2 linked regions of the Streptosporangium becharense genome follow. The protein of the gene in region 2 binds, or shares a complex with, the protein of the main gene of each other region. Links are inferred from orthologs where the notes say so. Each region holds a gene or a part of one and is shown on either strand. Other genes may lie near its edges.

The links.
Region 1: the proteins of secG (region 2) and secY are in contact, whole or in part, in a crystal structure (PDB 5AWW), measured with the Thermus thermophilus proteins. The link is inferred for Streptosporangium becharense from one-to-one orthologs. Residues at the interface, in WP_223903268.1 of Thermus thermophilus: Tyr5, Ile9, Tyr12, Leu13, Ala16, Leu19, Val20, Val23, Leu24, Gln26, Glu27, Pro28, Gln30, Gly31, Ala32, Asp34, Leu35, Met36, Gly37, Gly38, Ser39, Ala40, Asp41, Leu42, Phe43, Ala45, Arg46, Val48, Tyr53, Thr56; in WP_096411648.1 of Thermus thermophilus: Leu14, Gln16, Arg17, Phe20, Ile34, Pro35, Pro37, Ile72, Arg108, Arg109, Asn112, Gln113, Arg116, Ile117, Ile120, Pro145, Gly146, Trp147, Phe152, Phe155, Val156, Val159, Thr160, Val162, Ala163, Gly164, Ala166, Leu167, Trp170, Glu173.

Annotation. Positions count from the first base shown.
Region 1 is NZ_JACHMP010000001.1:3,082,306-3,085,472, forward strand. The notes cover bases 19-2,875. They hold secY (preprotein translocase subunit SecY), read right to left. Parts: upstream 2,176-2,875; coding sequence 862-2,175; downstream 19-861. Other genes in these bases: map (type I methionyl aminopeptidase), read right to left, coding at 19-99; F4562_RS13135 (adenylate kinase), read right to left, coding at 212-862; rplO (50S ribosomal protein L15), read right to left, coding at 2,352-2,807; rpmD (50S ribosomal protein L30), read right to left, coding at 2,810-2,875. Outside these bases: more of map, read right to left, coding at 1-18; more of rpmD, read right to left, coding at 2,876-2,992; rpsE (30S ribosomal protein S5), read right to left, coding at 2,996-3,167. UniProt on the Bacillus subtilis protein: The central subunit of the protein translocation channel SecYEG. Consists of two halves formed by TMs 1-5 and 6-10.
Region 2 is NZ_JACHMP010000001.1:1,156,862-1,160,102, reverse strand. The notes cover bases 273-3,203. They hold secG (preprotein translocase subunit SecG), read left to right. Parts: upstream 273-1,588; coding sequence 1,589-1,819; downstream 1,820-3,203. Other genes in these bases: F4562_RS05040 (ATP-binding protein), read right to left, coding at 3,001-3,203; ybiA (riboflavin biosynthesis intermediates N-glycosidase), read right to left, coding at 2,408-2,881; F4562_RS05050 (RNA polymerase-binding protein RbpA), read left to right, coding at 1,898-2,245; tpiA (triose-phosphate isomerase), read left to right, coding at 667-1,455; F4562_RS05065 (phosphoglycerate kinase), read left to right, coding at 273-650. Also shown: more of F4562_RS05065, read left to right, coding at 1-272; more of F4562_RS05040, read right to left, coding at 3,204-3,241. UniProt on the Bacillus subtilis protein: Involved in protein export. Participates in an early event of protein translocation.

The sequences.
Region 1 (3,167 bases), 1.9 Mb from region 2 along the record:
CAGTTGCAGCGTGCGGCCCACCACCAGGCCCGCCGCCCGCATCTTCTCCAGCTGCTCGGGAGTCTTCAACTGGATCCCGTGCTTGTTTCTCTTGAACACGTCCACCCCCGGGGTGATTGAACGGGCAGTCCGGCAGCCCAATTCCCCCGATTCTGCCCTAAATGGCAACACGCCACCCATGGGACCATGGGTGGCGTGCCGGGGAACACCGTCAGCCGACGAAAGGGCTGAGCACCTCCATCGCGCGCTGGGTGACCTCCTCCACCGGGCCGGTGGCGTCGACGCCCACCAGGATGCCCTCGTCGGCGTAGAAGGACACCAGAGGCGCGGTCTGCTCCTGGTAGACCTCCAGGCGGTGCCTGACGGTCTCTTCCTTGTCATCGTCACGCTGGTAGAGCCGGCCCTCGCAGGCGTCGCAGATGTCGTCCTTCTTATCATCGAAGTCGACGTGCCAGATGCGCCCGCACTGGCCGCAGGTGCGGCGGCCGGCGAGCCTGCGAACGACCTCCTCGTCGTCGACCACGAGCTCCAGCACGATGTCCAGAGCGACTCCGAACTCGGCGAGCATCTTCTTCAGGATCTCGGCCTGGGGCACGTTCCTGGGGAAGCCGTCGAGCAGGAAACCGTCCTGCGCGTCGCTCTCCGAGAGGCGGTCGCGGACCATCGCGATGGTCACCTCGTCGGGCACGAGGTCACCGCGGTCCATGTACTCCTTGGCAAGCTTGCCGAGCTCCGTGCCGCCCGAAACGTTGGCGCGGAAGATGTCCCCTGTCGAGATCTTCGGGATGGACAGGTTCGATGCGATGAACTGGGCCTGCGTCCCCTTACCCGCTCCGGGGGGCCCGACCAGGACAAGACGCACTACTTCAGGAAGCCTTCGTAGTTGCGCTGCTGCAGCTGGCTCTCGATCTGCTTCACGGTGTCAAGACCGACACCAACCATGATCAGAATGCTCGTCCCTCCGAACGGGAAGTTCTGACTCGCGCCGACGAGCGCCAGCGCGACGATCGGCACCATGGAGATCAGGCCCAGATACAGCGCGCCGGGAGCGGTGAGCCTCGTGAGAACGTAGTTCAGATACTCAGCCGTCGGGCGACCCGGGCGGATGCCCGGGATGAACCCACCGTACTTCTTCATGTTGTCGGCGACTTCAACGGGGTTGAAGGTAATGGACACGTAGAAGTAAGTGAAGAAGACGATCAAGAGGAAGAACGTGGCCATGTAGACCGGCGTGTCACCCGTGACCAGGTTCTGCTGGATCCACTGGACGATCGCGTGCGGCTCCTGGGCGCCGCTGAACAGCGTCGTGACCAGCTGCGGGAGGTAGAGCAGCGAGGAGGCGAAGATGACCGGGATGATGCCGGCCTGGTTCACCTTCAGGGGGATGTAGGTGGAGGTGCCGCCGTACATCCGGCGGCCGACCATGCGCTTGGCGTACTGGACCGGGATCCGGCGCTGCGCCTGCTCGACCATGACGACCAGGGCGATCATCGCGATACCGACGGCGATGACCACGGCGAAGACGAAGGCGCCCTTCTGCCGGGCGATGTTCATCAGCTCGGCCGGGAAGACCGCGATGACCTGGGTGAAGATCAGGATGGACATGCCGTTGCCGATCCCGCGGTCGGTGACGAGCTCGCCGAGCCACATGACGACGGAGGTGCCGGCGGTCATCGTCAGCACCATGGTGATGATGGCGAAGACGTTGTCCTTGTCGAGAAGGATCTCCTGCTGGCACTGCGGGAACAGCTGCCCGGTCCGGGCCAGGGCGATGAAGGCGGTCGACTGCAGGACGGCCAGACCGATCGTCAGGTAACGGGTGTACTGCGTGATCTTGGCCTGTCCGGACTGTCCCTCCTTCTTGAGGGACTCCAGGCGCGGGATGACCACGACCAGAAGCTGAAGGATGATGCTCGCCGTGATGTACGGCATGATGCCGAGGGCGAACACTGAAAGTTTCAGAAGAGCGCCGCCGCTGAACAGCTGCACCATTCCGTAAATATTGCCCGCGTCCGTCGCCTGGGCATCGGCGAGACAGCGACTGATGTTCTCGGTGTGCACACCCGGGGTCGGAAGAACAGACCCAAGCCGGAACAGCGCGATGATGCCCAGAGTGAAGAGCAACTTCTTACGCAGGTCCGGCGTACGGAACGCTCGGGTAAATGCGGTCAGCACGGTCCCTCCTGCGCGCCTGAAAGGCGAGGTCGGTCGGCGATGGTGCGGGGGTGATCCATCTTTGCCATGTCCAGTCAATGAGCCCACGGAAATGAGTCGAGGCCCACTGTCCAGCGAACTCTAACGCACCAAGGGCGCGGGGGCCCATTACGAGCCCCCGCGCCGCGTGGTGATGCCTACAGCTCGGAGACGGAGCCCCCGGCAGCGGCGATCTTCTCCTTCGCGCTGGCGGAGAAGGCGTGCGCCTGCACGTTCAACGCCACGGAGATCTCGCCGGTTCCCAGAACCTTGACGGGCTGGTTCTTGCGAACCGCACCCTTGGCGATCAGGGTGTCGACGGTGACGTCGCCGCCCTCCGGGAACAGCTCACCGAGCCTGTCCAGGTTGACGACCTGGTAGGTCGTCTTGAACAGGGCGTTGGAGAACCCCTTGAACTTGGGCAGGCGTCGCTGGAGCGGAACCTGGCCACCCTCGAAACCGAGCGGCACGGTGTTGCGCGCCGTCGTGCCCTTGGTACCGCGACCCGCGGTCTTGCCCTTGGACGCCTCGCCGCGGCCCTTGCGGACCTTCGACTTGTTGGCGCCGGGGGCCGGACGCAGGTGGTGGATGCGGAGCGGAGTGTTCTCTGCCATGACTAGTCGACCTCTTCCACGGTGACGAGGTGCGTCACCACGGAGACCATGCCGCGGATCTCCGGGCGGTCCTCCTTGACGACGACGTCGCCGATTCGCTTCAGACCGAGCGAGCGCAGCGAGTCACGCTGGTTCTGCTTCCCGCCGATCTTCGAGCGGACCTGGGTGATCTTCAGACGTGCCATCTGTCAGCTCACCGCCTTCGCGGCCGCGGCCTCGGCGAGACCCTCGGCGCGCGCCTTGAGCATCGCCTTCGGCGCGACGTCCTCGATCGGCAGGTTACGCCGGGCCGCGATCTCCTCGGGGCGGCTGAGGCCCTTCAGAGCGGCGACCGTCGCGTGCACGATGTTGATCGGGTTG
Region 2 (3,241 bases):
AGAAGCTGACCGAGGCTCCCGAGCGGCCGTACGCCGTGGTGCTGGGCGGAGCCAAGGTCTCCGACAAGCTCGGCGTCATCGGCAACCTGCTCACCAAGGTCGATCGGCTGCTGATCGGCGGCGGGATGGCCTACACCTTCCTGAAGGCGCAGGGCTACGAGGTCGGCCGGTCGCTGCTCCAGGAGGACCAGCTCGACCAGGTGCGCGGTTTCCTCGACGAGGCGGCCAAGCGCGGCGTGGAGCTCGTCCTCCCGGTCGACGTGCTGGCGGCCGTGGAGTTCGCCGAGGACACCGAGTACGAAGTGGTGGACGTCACCGCGATCCCGGCCGACCGGCAGGGTCTCGACATCGGCCCGCGCACCCGCGAGCTGTTCGCGGGCAAGCTGGCCGACGCCCGCACCGTGTTCTGGAACGGCCCGATGGGCGTCTTCGAGTTCGAGGCGTTCTCCGGCGGGACCCGCGCGGTCGCCGAGGCGCTGATCGGGTCGGAGGCCTTCACGGTCGTCGGCGGCGGCGACTCCGCGGCCGCGGTGCGCCGGCTCGGCCTGCCCGAGGACGGCTTCTCGCACATCTCCACCGGCGGCGGCGCCAGCCTGGAGTACCTGGAGGGCAAGACCCTGCCCGGCCTCGTCGCCCTGGAGGACAAGTGAACCGGTTCGGTGACCGATGAGCGCCACCACGCGTAAGCCGCTCATCGCCGGCAACTGGAAGATGAACCTCAACCACCTTGAGGCCATCGCGCACACCCAGAAGCTGGCGTTCGCGCTCAACGACAAGGACTTCGACAAGGTCGACGTGGCGGTGCTGCCCCCGTTCACCGACCTGCGCAGCGTGCAGACCCTCGTGGACGGCGACAAGCTGCGCATCGTCTACGGCGCGCAGGACCTGTCGGCGCACGACGGCGGCGCCTACACCGGGGAGATCTCCGGAGCCATGCTCGCCAAGCTCGGGTGCTCCTTCGTCACCGTCGGCCACTCCGAGCGGCGCCAGTACCACGGCGAGGACGACGACGTCGTCAACGCCAAGGTGCTGGCGGCCTACCGGCACGGGCTCACCCCCATCGTGTGCGTGGGGGAGGGCCTGCCCGTCCGCCAGGCGGGCGGGCAGGTGTCCTTCAGCGTCTCGCAGCTCGACGGGGCGTTGCGCAAGGTCACCGCGGAGCAGGCCGCGTCGGTGGTGCTCGCCTACGAGCCGGTGTGGGCGATCGGCACCGGTGAGGTGGCGACGCCCGACGACGCCCAGGAGGTCTGCGGAGCGCTTCGGGCCCGACTCGCCGAGCTGTATGACGCCGAAGTGGCCGCCGGGGTACGTATCCTTTACGGTGGGTCGGTCAAGTCTGACAACATCACCGGCATCATGGCCCAGCCCGATGTCGACGGTGCCCTGGTCGGCGGCGCGAGCCTCGATCCCGGGGAGTTCGTCAAGCTATGCCGTTTCGGTGAAATGTCCGGCTGACTGAGCCATTCGGGGGGTGTGACTTGACAGCAGGTCATACCCTCTTAGAGCAGGTTTGAATCGTCACGCCTCAGGCGTCACACAAGGGTCGTGCCCGGACGCGGGTCACGCGCACATAGGGAACAGGTCAACGGTGACAATCGGAATCTCCATCGCCCTCATCCTGTCGAGCTCGCTGATGGTGCTGCTCGTCCTGCTCCACAAGGGCAAGGGCGGCGGCCTTTCGGATCTGTTCGGTGGCGGTTTCTCGTCGTCGTTCGGAGGGTCCTCGGTGGTCGAGCGCAACCTCGACAGGCTCACCATTATCACCGGTGTGGTCTGGTTCGTGTGCATCATCGCGCTTGGCCTGCTCCTGAAGCCCTGACCTGGGCTCAGACAGGCGTGACAGTGGTTCAGTGCCCCGCATCTCAAGCGGCGGGGCCATCGAGCGAGGAGTTCATCCGTGGGTAGTGGCAACGCGATCCGTGGCAGCCGTGTCGGTGCCGGCCCGATGGGGGAGGCGGAGCGCGGCGAGGCGGCTCCCCGCGTGCGGGTCCCCTTCTGGTGCGCCAACATGCATGTGACGCGTCCCAGCTTCGCCAGCGACGCGGCCGTTCCCGAGTTCTGGGACTGCCCCCGGTGCGGCCTCCCGGCCGGTCAGGATGAGGCCAACCCGCCCGCGCCGCCGCGCAACGAGCCTTACAAGACGCACCTCGCGTACGTCAAGGAGCGGCGCAGCGACAAGGACGGCGCCCAGATCCTGGCCGAGGCGCTGGAGCGGCTGCGCTCCTCCTCTCGCCCGATCTACTAGCACCGCCCGCCGTCCGGGCACGCACCGCCTCGCCGGTCGCGCCTGTACGGCACCGCGGACACCGTCACACCGGTGGCCGCACGCTTCATGAGACCCCCGCGGGATGCCGCGGGGGTCTTTCGCATGCGGCGGTCGTGCCGCGTGTGCCCGCCGCCGCTCGGTTCACCGTCGGGGCCCGCGGTCAGGTGCCCCGTCGGGGCCGGCGCGGAGCCGGCCGCGGGTGCGCATCAGGATCCGGCCGAGCATGTTCTTCCCGGTCCCCGTTCTGCCGCGGCCCCAATAGTGGTCGGACGTCGTGTCCTCGACGATCTCCTCGTCCCCGGTGGACAGCAGGATCTCGCGGATGTCGGCGTGCGCGCGGAACTTGGCCGCCACGGCACGGCGCATCACATCGTCTTTCACCCGCTCCCAGTCACGCCGCAACGGGCGGGACCGGTCACGGCCCAGTTCCGCGGCGCGCAGCGGGGTGCGGGCCTGACGGATGAGGACGGCATGTCGGGTACCGGGGAACTTCTGTGCCTGGAAGTAGTGCTCCGTGGTCGGCCACCAGTGCCCGTCGAGGTTCACACCGTGGGCGGAGAAATTGGAGAAGCAGCCATAGGGGGCTTCGTCGGCACCATAAAAGTAGATCGTCATCTGGACCCTCGCGGCAGTCGTGGGAATCGCACGCTGCCAGGCGCCGTCGTGCGATCGCAAATGATTTCCCGGTCCGGGTTCAGCCCGCACTCCGCCGACGGCCCGGCGAACCTTCCCGGTCACGGGCGGAGGCGGGGCCGGTGGTCGGGGTCCGGTCGGGGTGGGCCGGTCAGCCGGGTGCCCGAGCGGGTGGGGAGGGCGAAAGCGACGGCCTTGGCCGGTGCCCCGGTGGAGGCCGTCGTGAGGTAGGCGCGGCAGTGGCCCAGGGAGAGCTCGCGCACCAGGACCAGGCCCCGGCCGCTCTCGGCGAGCGGGTCCGGGGCGGCCGGTGGCCGGGAGCGGCCGAGGAGGGCGGGAATC